DNA from 3 places in the Pseudoalteromonas sp. MEBiC 03607 genome. Region 3 is predicted to be linked to each of the others. Evidence: predicted binding sites of a transcription regulator. Region 3 holds the regulator's gene; each other region holds the start of a gene.

Region 1 (3,283 bases), 2.5 Mb from region 3:
TTCGGCGGTAAAAACACACCCTTGAGGTTCATTATCTGTAATAGAGAGTTTGCCATTTAATTGCTCTACGGTTTCTTTAACAATTGTGAGACCTAAGCCACTGCCCATCTCGCTCTGCTGTTTTGCATTTTTGCCTTGATAAAACGCACCAAATACCGCGGCCTTTTCGGAATCATCAATTCCATGTCCTTGATCAATAACACTGATAATAAGTTTGCCATGTTTGAAATTCGCTTTAATCGTGACACAGCCTTGTTCAGGCGAAAACTTGATTGCATTAGAAGTGAGTTGGATCAAGATCATTTCTAGTAACTCAATTGAAATATAAAGTGCTTTTTTAGGCAGCTCATCAACCCATAACAGTGATTGTTCACGTGCAACTAGACGATGTTCAAAGTGACGCTCAATCTTATCTTTTATGGCGGCAAAACTAAGCTCAGTTACTGTCTCTTTACTAGTACGAATCGCATTATAACTAAGTAAACTTTCTATCATTGCTCTAAGTCGCACCATGCTTTGGGTGATTAGCTCAAGGACTGCTTTTTGTTCATCATTAATAGGGCCAACAATTTCATCTGTTAATAGATCAGTTCCTTCAACCATTGAAGCAAGTGGGGTCTTTAATTCATGAGTTACATGACGCAAAAACGTATCTTTTTGCTGCTCCAACATATACAGCTGAGCTTGAACCCATTCTAGTTTGTTGCCAAGTTCAACTAACTCAGACGAGCCTCGGACATTTATTTTTTGCTGCCAATGGCCTTGACCTAGCTTATCAATCACGCTCGTTAGCTCTCGTAAACGACCACTGATCCGCCATAAAAACCCTCCGCCTACGAGTAGAGTCAAAGGAATAAGTGCTACTAACCAGTTAATAAAAGATGTTTGCAATGCTTTTAATTGTTGCTGGTTTTTAGTTATACGTAATTCGTTTTGCTCTCTAAGCCAATTGGTTTGCTCACTAATTAACTTACTTGCGGGGGCAAATAACTCACCATCTTGCTTTTGTTCAAATAAAAGATGCTGCTGTGCAAATTGCAGAACCTCAGCTAATTGACGCCACTGCAAAATATAATCAGCCGTAGGACTTAAAAAGATCAGTTCATCAATACGCTGAATTGATGAACTCCACTTATTTTCAATTAATGTATCTAAAGATTCACTCTTGAGTACCCAATTTTGCCGCGTTGCTCTTTCAAGGCTATTTAAGTCTTGCTTTAAATTGTTAAATACCTTAGTGATTTCATCATTATCACCCACAATTTCTTGCGTAACAGCCAGCTGTTTATTCAGTGCGTTTAAAAACAAAATCACCACTAAACACAATGGTAATAAGGAAAGTAAAATACTACATACAAACTGACCAATTAGGCTTGGTCGCCAGCTTAAACACTGTTTGCACTTAATTACTATGCTACTTTGCATACTTACCCTCATAAGAAACGCTGGCATTCATTATTCGTGAATGAACTTAGACACTCGCTGAATCCGAACTGAAAAAAGACAACTTACTGCCTAAATCAGGCGCAACGTTGCTATTTTGCAACAACACAACCAATTGAAAATTAAGATAAAAAAATAAAAACCAATAATTACGTTGCAAAAAAGACACATTACTCTGTAACTATTTCGTACCCAATAACAGTAAAATAACATAAATTATTGATAAAAAAGAAGAATAAAAGTTGGCACTGTTATTGTATTAGCACTTACAAATAAGTTTATTAGGACAGCAAATGAAAACGAGGACCTACACACTAGCCGTGCTGTTGAGTGTAATTTCAATGAGCAGTAATGCATTTGATTTAAAAGATACATTCAATGAATTAGATAAAGATAGCAATGGTTTTTTGAGTGATGCTGAAGCATCTGAAGACGCTTTATTACATGGAAACTTCACTCAAATTGATAGCAATCAAGATGGTCAAATTTCATTTGCAGAGTTTAAATCATTTATTAATTAGGAGTGTGTGATGAAACAACTTTTTGCAGCATTCTCGTTGATGTTTTTAGTTATCAGTGCCACCGTTTTAGCATCGCAAATGGATGTGCGTTTTGCGAAATTTGATACCAATGCCGATGGCGAAATTTCATTAACTGAAGCAACCAAACACGATAACTTACTTAAGCAATTTGCCGATCTGGATGAAAACGGCGATCAAGTTCTGTCTGAACAAGAGTTTGAGAAATTCAAACCTTAACGGCTTAAAGTGCTTGCCATAATCCCAGAGGGAATGTGTAAACGGATTTAAATTTTGGGACTTAAATTATGGCAAGCACTTTTACCAAAGCGTGTTTACCTTTGTGGATTAAAATTTGTTCACTTTAGGGACGATTCAATCGCGGCGCGAGATTTGTAACCTAGTGGGCTAAGTAAAGATCGAGCAATAAAGAGTTAATCGCCCCTAGGAAGAACCCGAAGGGCAGCGCGCCCTAATAAAGGAGAGTAATTATGAGAATTTTCTGGCTTGCTTCATGCACCTTAATTACTATAAGCTTCAATAGCTTAGCATTGGATGTAAAACAACGCTTTGATCACCTAGATAAAGATAAAAACGGCTTTTTATCTTTGGAAGAACTTTCATCTCAACCGCATTTAAAAAAGCATATTGCGCAGTGGGATGAAAATAAGGATCAACAAATATCGCTTCTTGAATTTAAACACTACTTAACAAATAAGAGTTAAAGCAATGTCAAAATTAACCTTTGCCAGCCTCGCAATGTGTTGCGTATTTAGTACAATCAGTGTCGCTGCAGATAGTATTGGTGAAAAATTTAAACAACTAGACCGTAATGAAGATGGCTTCTTGAGCCGCTCAGAATCTGCTCGAGATCCAGCTTTATGGTCTCGGTTTAGTAATTACGATAATAATAAAGATAACAAGCTATCTCTCTCAGAATACAAGGCTTATGCCAGTAAATAGCCGTTATTTTTAGTCGAAATTTTCTTCTGTGAGTTGCAGTTTACTGCAACTCTGATACTGTTTTCATACATTAAAAAAATAATTAAAAGATTATGAAACTTATCATCAGCCTACTGGCAACAGCTTCACTGAGTTGTTTTGCCAACACCACAGTTATCTACAATGTAAATGGTTATACACCGACCTACCAAGGTGAAACCCAACACTTTTCAGCACTGGTTTTTAAAGACGGTAAAGTCGTAAAAACTGGCGATGACTCGATTAAAAAAAGCTTCCCTGACGCTACCACGATTGATGGCAAACAAGCCACTCTCTTACCTGGTTTAGTCGATGCTCATGGTCATGTGATTGGTTTAGGT
Region 2 (3,283 bases), 580 kb from region 3:
TTGGCAAACATGCAGAAGTATCGCTTAGTGCTGAGCGCGACACCGCAAATGATAACAGTGTTCGCATCAGTGTAAGTGACAACGGTCCAGGCGTAGATATGAGTCAGGCCGAGAAATTATTTGAACCTTTCTTTACTACAAAAAGCCAAGGCACAGGGCTTGGACTTGCTGTTGTGAGTTCAGTCGCTAATGCGCACCAAGGACGGGTTGAAGTGACTAATAATGCCCATGGGGGGGCATGTTTTAGCTTGATCCTGCCAATAAGTGCAGAATTTACGTCAGCGGAGGCAAAATGAATACGAACGCAATTTTAGTCGTTGAAGACGACGCAGGCTTACGAGAAGCTTTGATTGATACACTCGAAATGTCAGGAATTGATTGCATCGCAGCAGATAGTGCTGAGCAAGCAATGGTGCTGTTAAAACAAGGCACGTATTCATTAGTGGTCAGCGATGTACAAATGGGCGCGATGAGTGGCCTTGATTTACTTCGCAGTATTAAGCTCAACTACCCTGAACTACCTGTACTTATGATGACAGCTTATGCCACCATTGATGATGCAGTTGAAGCGATGCGTTTAGGTGCGATTGATTACATGGCAAAACCATTTGCCCCAGAAGTATTGCTTAATATGGTCAGTCGTTATTTACCTGAAAAGGAAAAAGAAACAGACGGGCCAATTGTTGCAGATCCATCGAGTATTAAGTTACTCGAACTTGCGAGCAAAGTAGCGCGTTCAGATGCCAGTGTTATGGTTCTTGGCCCAAGTGGTTCAGGTAAAGAAGTGTTAGCCCGCTATATTCATGATAAATCGAATCGAGCAGATGCTCCCTTTGTTGCCATTAACTGTGCCGCTATTCCTGAAAATATGCTTGAAGCAACCTTATTTGGCTATGAAAAAGGCGCGTTTACCGGTGCCATTCAGGCCTGCCCTGGTAAATTTGAACAAGCACAAGGCGGTACCATATTACTTGATGAGATCACCGAGATGGATTTAGGTCTGCAAGCAAAATTACTGCGTGTACTACAAGAGCGTGAAGTAGAGCGCTTAGGCGGCCGTAAAACCATAGAGCTTGATGTTCGTGTCTTAGCTACGAGTAACCGTGATTTAAAAGAAGCGGTGAGTGAAAACCTATTTAGAGAAGATTTATATTATCGCTTAAATGTGTTCCCGCTGATGTGGAAACCATTAGCAGAACGCCCGGGCGACATTGTTGTATTGGCAGAGCATTTAATTGAGCGCCATTGCCTGAAAAGTAAAGAACCCATTGCTATGTTGACCGAGTCAGCTAAGCAAAAGCTGCTAACACATGCTTGGCCGGGTAATGTGCGAGAGCTTGATAATGTTATTCAACGTGCGCTGATATTATGTGATGGTAACAGCATTCATGAAGATGATGTCTTCATTGAAGAGTTACTAACGGTAGAGATAAAGTCAGTTGCTACGCCACCGCATAATGCACCGGTGTATCAAGAGCAACCCGTTGAAGTTAATTTAGATACAGTGCCACAGGTGAGTGAGCAAGGTAATTATAAAGACGAGCTTAAAGACAAAGAGCATCGTATTATTTTAGAAACCCTCGCACGCTGTAATGGTAAGCGAAAAGAGGTGGCTGAGACCTTAGGCATTAGCCCCCGCACCTTGCGATATAAACTAGCGCAGATGCGCGATCTTGGGATTGCACTGCCAGCCTAATTCTCCTTCCAAAACAGTGTCAAACAAGCTCACAGCATGTGGGCTTGTTTGCTGTCAAAACTCTGACAAGCAAAATAAATGGTATAAGTCATTGAAAATATTGGTTTTGTTTTGTGGCACGGTTTGTGCTTTATCAGTTTATAAGTAAACTGTATTGTCAGAGAGTATTATGAAAGTTCAAAACAGCGCATTATTTCAAGAAATGCAATCTATGGCCCTTGAAGCTAGCCGTAGTAACTCAATTACAAATTTACCAACTCAGACACAGCCTACATCAACGGCACAATTTGGTGATCTACTTACCAATGCATTAGATACAGTAAATGGCTTGCAACAAGAAGCCAAGCAAAAAGTGACGGCTCTTGAAATGGGTGATCGCAGTGTATCGCTTGCAGATGTGATGATTGCTTCACAAAAATCATCAGTTGCATTCGAAGCAACGGTACAGGTTCGTAATAAACTTGTTGAAGCATATAAAGAAATCATGAACATGCCTGTGTAACTAGGTAGTGGAGAATTATCGTGGCGCAATCTAATCAATCAACTGATCTAGCCCTAGCAGGCGGCGGTATCGATTCTACCGATACTGATGATCAACAAGAGCAAAAGTCAGGCTACTTAAGTGCCTTAAACGGTGTAGATGTTTTACGCCAGGTTACTTTAGTGATTGCTTTGGCAATTTGTTTGGCTATCGCAATTTTTATTATCATTTGGGCACGTCAGCCAGATATGCGTCCGCTTGGTAAAATGCCAACGGAAGAGCTTATTCAAACGCTAGACTTTTTAGACGCACAAAAGATTGATTACGAACTCGATGGTAATGTCATCTCTGTAGAAGAAGGTGAGTACCAAAACATTAAGTTATTGATGGCTCGTGAAGGCCTTGAGCAAGCGCCAAGCTCAGGTACTGACATCATCATGCAAGATATGGGATTTGGTGTAAGCCAACGCCTAGAACGTGAACGTTTAAAACATGGTCGTGAGCAACAACTTGCTCGCACTATCGAAGAGCTAAAAAATGTTACTCGCGCCAAAGTACTTTTAGCTATTCCAAAAGAAAACGTATTTGCTCGTCGCGAAAAACAACCTTCAGCTACAGTGGTTTTAACACTCAAACGCGGCCGTACGCTTGATGGTGAAGAAGTTGACTCAGTTGTTGATATTGTTGCCTCAGCGGTACAAGGTTTATCGCCAGAGCGTGTTACTGTTACCGATCAAAATGGTCGCTTACTAAACTCAGGCTCACAAAATTCACTCGCTGCACGTTCTCGTAAAGAGTATGAAATAGAGCGCAAACGTGAAGAAGAGTACTTAAATAAAATCGACAGCATTCTCATTCCAGTGGTTGGTTTAGGTAACTACACTGCGCAAGTTGATTTAAATATGGATTTTAGTGCAGTAGAAGAAACTCAAAAACGCTATAACCCTGATTTACCAGCAGTGCGAAGCGAAACGACTTTCGAAGAAAATAACATCGGCGGTCTTGCTGTAGGTATTCCTGGTGCGCTTACAAATCAGCCACCTGCAAACTCGAATATTCCTGAAATTGCAGGTCAAGGCAGTGCAGGCTCAGCGACTAACCCTAGC
Region 3 (3,283 bases):
TTTTGGCGCTACGTAACTGTTTACAAAACTCTTTATCTTTTAGTCTATCAGCAATTGTCGATAAGGTCTTTAGGTGAAGTTGGCTGTCTCCATCTGGTACGATGAGTGCAACGAAAATATCCACAGGTCGGTTATCAATTGCGTCAAAATTGATTGGGGATTCACTCACTATGACAAATGCCTGTGGTTGCTCTGCACCACTCATGCGGCCATGTGGAATAGCAATGCCACGACCAATACCTGTGCTGCCTAATTTTTCTCTATTGAGTAAGGCATCAAGGACGTCTTGTTGAGATAAATGAGGAAGCTGCTGGTGAGCCAGCTCGCTGATATATTCAAGGATTCTTTTTTTGCTATTAAAAAGGACCGCAGCTTTGCTGCAGTCCTGGTTAGTAAGTGAACTAAGTTTCATAATTTAGTGTCGAGCTAATTTCTCTTTGTGTTTAATGACTTGACGATCTAGTTTATCGATTAGCGAGTCAATGGCTGCATACATATCTTGGTGTGCAGTTGAGGCAAAGAGCTCGCCTCCATTTACATGTAAAGTTGCTTCTGCTTTTTGGCTTAATTTTTCTACATCTAGAATGACATGTACATTATTAATGTGGTCAAAATGCCTTTCTAGTTTTGCAAACTTGCTGTTTACATAGTCTCTTAATGAATCAGTGATTTCTACATGACGACCAGTTAAATTTAGTTGCATAAGCATTTTCCTTCTATGTAAAACGTCTAAATCAAACTCTTACGCTGATTAGACGGAGGTATCGCTAGAGACTCTCGATATTTTGCAATTGTGCGTCTAGCTACTTTAATTCCTTGCTCAGCCAATATATCTGCAATTTTACTATCACTCAATGGTTTAGCTGAGTTTTCTGCAGCGATAAGCTTTTTGATCAAAGCGCGAATTGCTGTTGATGAACACTCACCACCGTTTTCTGTGCTGACATGGCTTGAGAAGAAATATTTCAACTCAAAAATCCCGCGAGGGGTGTGCATGTATTTTTGTGTTGTAACACGTGAAATTGTCGATTCATGCATTTCGACCATTTCTGCGACATCGTTCAGCACCATTGGTTTCATGGCTTCTGGGCCATGTTCAAAAAATGCTTGTTGTTGCTGTACGATACAGTTGGTTACTTTTAAAAGTGTATCGTTACGGCTCTCTAAGCTTTTAATAAACCATTTAGCTTCTTGTAAATGAGAGCGAATAAACTGGCTATCGCTGCTCGATTTTACTGAGCGTGACATAGCTGCATATTGGCTATTCACTCTAATTTTTGGCATACAATCTGGGTTTAGTTCAACGACCCAACGACCTTTAACTTTTTTAACCGATACATCGGGTATAACGTACTCAGACTCTTCGCGAACTATGCTGTCTGCTGGCTTAGGGTTTAAGCTGTGGATCAGCGTCATTACTTCTTTTAGTTCGCTTTCTTTAAGCTTAGTCTTTTTCATCAAAGTGCGATAGTCGCGACTTGCTAATAATTCAATATGCTCAGATAAAACCATTTTAGTTTCAGCTAAATACGGCGTACTGGCATCGAATTGGCGAAGCTGGATACATAAGCACTCTTGTAAGCTACGGGCACCAATCCCTACTGGATCAAACAACTGTATTCTCTTTAAGACCGCTTCGACTTCATCTAGTTCGATTTCTTCTTCATCATTATTTTGATTAAAACTTTCGACTATGTCTTCGCAGCTAACAGTTAAAATACCTGAGTCATCAATTGCCTCTACGATGGCGACAGCGATCGCTTCATCGGTTGGGCTAAATGGTGTGAGTTGTAATTGCCACATAAGGTATTCATGGAGGGTTTCAGTCGATGCACCTTGATAAATTGACTCATCTTCAGGCATTGGACCTGATGATGTTGATGGGGCAGCACTCATGTACTCATCCCATGTCACATCCATGGCTAAATCGTCACTAACGGTGTCTTTGTTAAGGGCATCGCTGCTTTCTTGTTCGTACTCACTCGGCGCTTCTTCGGCCGATGCACTTAGCTGAGTATCATCAGATTCAGCTTTTTGCTCGTTCTTACCAATGTTTTCATCGTTGTAATCTGCTTCTTCCACTTCAAGCAGAGGGTTACTATCAAGTGCTTCTTGAATTTCTTGCTGGAGATCCAATGTACTAAGCTGCAGCAAGCGAATTGCTTGTTGCAGTTGTGGAGTCATTGTAAGTTGCTGGCCCATGCGCAGCTGTAATGATTGCCTCATGTATCCCTAACAATCCTTTTATGTGTTATCGACACCTGTGCAGTCACAGGTAAATTTATATCGATTTATTGTCATTGTTATTTAGTTTAGCAGATGCGCTAGATGGTGGCTTATTGGTTATAGCCTGAATTGCTCACCTAGATACACATCGCGTACGGTTTGGTCAGCTAAAACATGCTCAGGTGTTCCTGATGCAATTAGCTCCCCATGAGAAACAATGTAGGCTTTTTCACAAACATCAAGGGTTTCTCTAACATTATGGTCAGTGATTAATACACCAATACCACGATTTTTTAAGTGTTCAATAATTTTCTTTATATCTAACACTGAAATAGGATCAACACCAGCAAAAGGCTCATCTAACAAGATAAATTTAGGGTTTGCGGCTAATGCCCGAGCAATTTCTACGCGACGACGCTCGCCCCCAGATAAGGCCATACCTTGACTATCACGAATGTGCTGAATACTAAATTCATCAAGTAAGTTGTTGAGTGTTTCTTCTCGGCCTTGTTTATTTAAATCTTTACGCGTTTCTAAAATAGCCATTAGGTTTTGATAAACCGTTAACTTTCTAAAAATAGATGACTCTTGTGGTAGGTAACCAATCCCTAAACGTGCTCGGCTATGCATTGGCAAAAGTGTAATATCATTATCATCAATGCTGATCTTGCCTTTATCGCTGGGTACTAAGCCAACAATCATATAGAAAGTGGTGGTTTTGCCTGCGCCATTTGGGCCAAGCAAACCAACGATACTGCCCGCTTCAACCTCAAGACCCACATTTTTGACAACTTGGCGGCCTTTATAGCTTTTTGCTAAAAGCTCTGCTTTTAATGTGCTCATGGTTGGCCTTTATCGTCTTGTTTGTTGTCAACAGGCACTAAGATTGTGTGTACACGGTCTGTTGAGTTTTCGTCTTTTTCTGCGCTAATTAGTTGTTGTGCCATATCATAAGTAATGCTTTTCGCTGTTACTTTTTGGCCTGCTTGAGTCACTTCGGCTTCGCCATTTAAAGTTAAGAAGCGCTTGGCTACGTCGTAGCGAACTTCTTCTGCAC

What was found. Region 3 encodes sigma-54, which starts transcription at its own class of promoters, with help from an activator protein. Its sites were predicted from a motif close to GTTGGCACGNNNNTNGNNT; they were not measured.
Region 1: E5N72_RS15735 (EF-hand domain-containing protein) is a predicted target of sigma-54. The motif match lies at 1,685-1,703, and genes of this name have one in related genera.
Region 2: fliE (flagellar hook-basal body complex protein FliE) is a predicted target of sigma-54. The motif match lies at 1,809-1,827, and genes of this name have one in related genera.

Annotation. Positions count from the first base shown of each region.
Region 1 covers NZ_SRRY01000001.1:3,460,919-3,464,201, forward strand. The annotation lists gene E5N72_RS15730 (HAMP domain-containing sensor histidine kinase) at 1-1,425, opposite strand, end outside; gene E5N72_RS15735 (EF-hand domain-containing protein) at 1,785-1,964, shown strand; gene E5N72_RS15740 (hypothetical protein) at 1,974-2,201, shown strand; gene E5N72_RS15745 (EF-hand domain-containing protein) at 2,453-2,686, shown strand; gene E5N72_RS15750 (EF-hand domain-containing protein) at 2,691-2,924, shown strand; gene E5N72_RS15755 (amidohydrolase) at 3,017-3,283, shown strand, end outside.
Region 2 covers NZ_SRRY01000001.1:1,590,693-1,593,975, forward strand. The annotation lists gene E5N72_RS07275 (ATP-binding protein) at 1-296, shown strand, start outside; gene E5N72_RS07280 (sigma-54 dependent transcriptional regulator) at 293-1,696, shown strand; gene fliE (flagellar hook-basal body complex protein FliE) at 1,866-2,198, shown strand; gene fliF (flagellar basal-body MS-ring/collar protein FliF) at 2,219-3,283, shown strand, end outside.
Region 3 covers NZ_SRRY01000001.1:1,009,797-1,013,079, forward strand. The annotation lists gene ptsN (PTS IIA-like nitrogen regulatory protein PtsN) at 1-412, opposite strand, end outside; gene hpf (ribosome hibernation promoting factor) at 416-703, opposite strand; gene E5N72_RS04605 (RNA polymerase factor sigma-54) at 730-2,226, opposite strand; gene lptB (LPS export ABC transporter ATP-binding protein) at 2,344-3,069, opposite strand; gene lptA (lipopolysaccharide transport periplasmic protein LptA) at 3,066-3,283, opposite strand, start outside.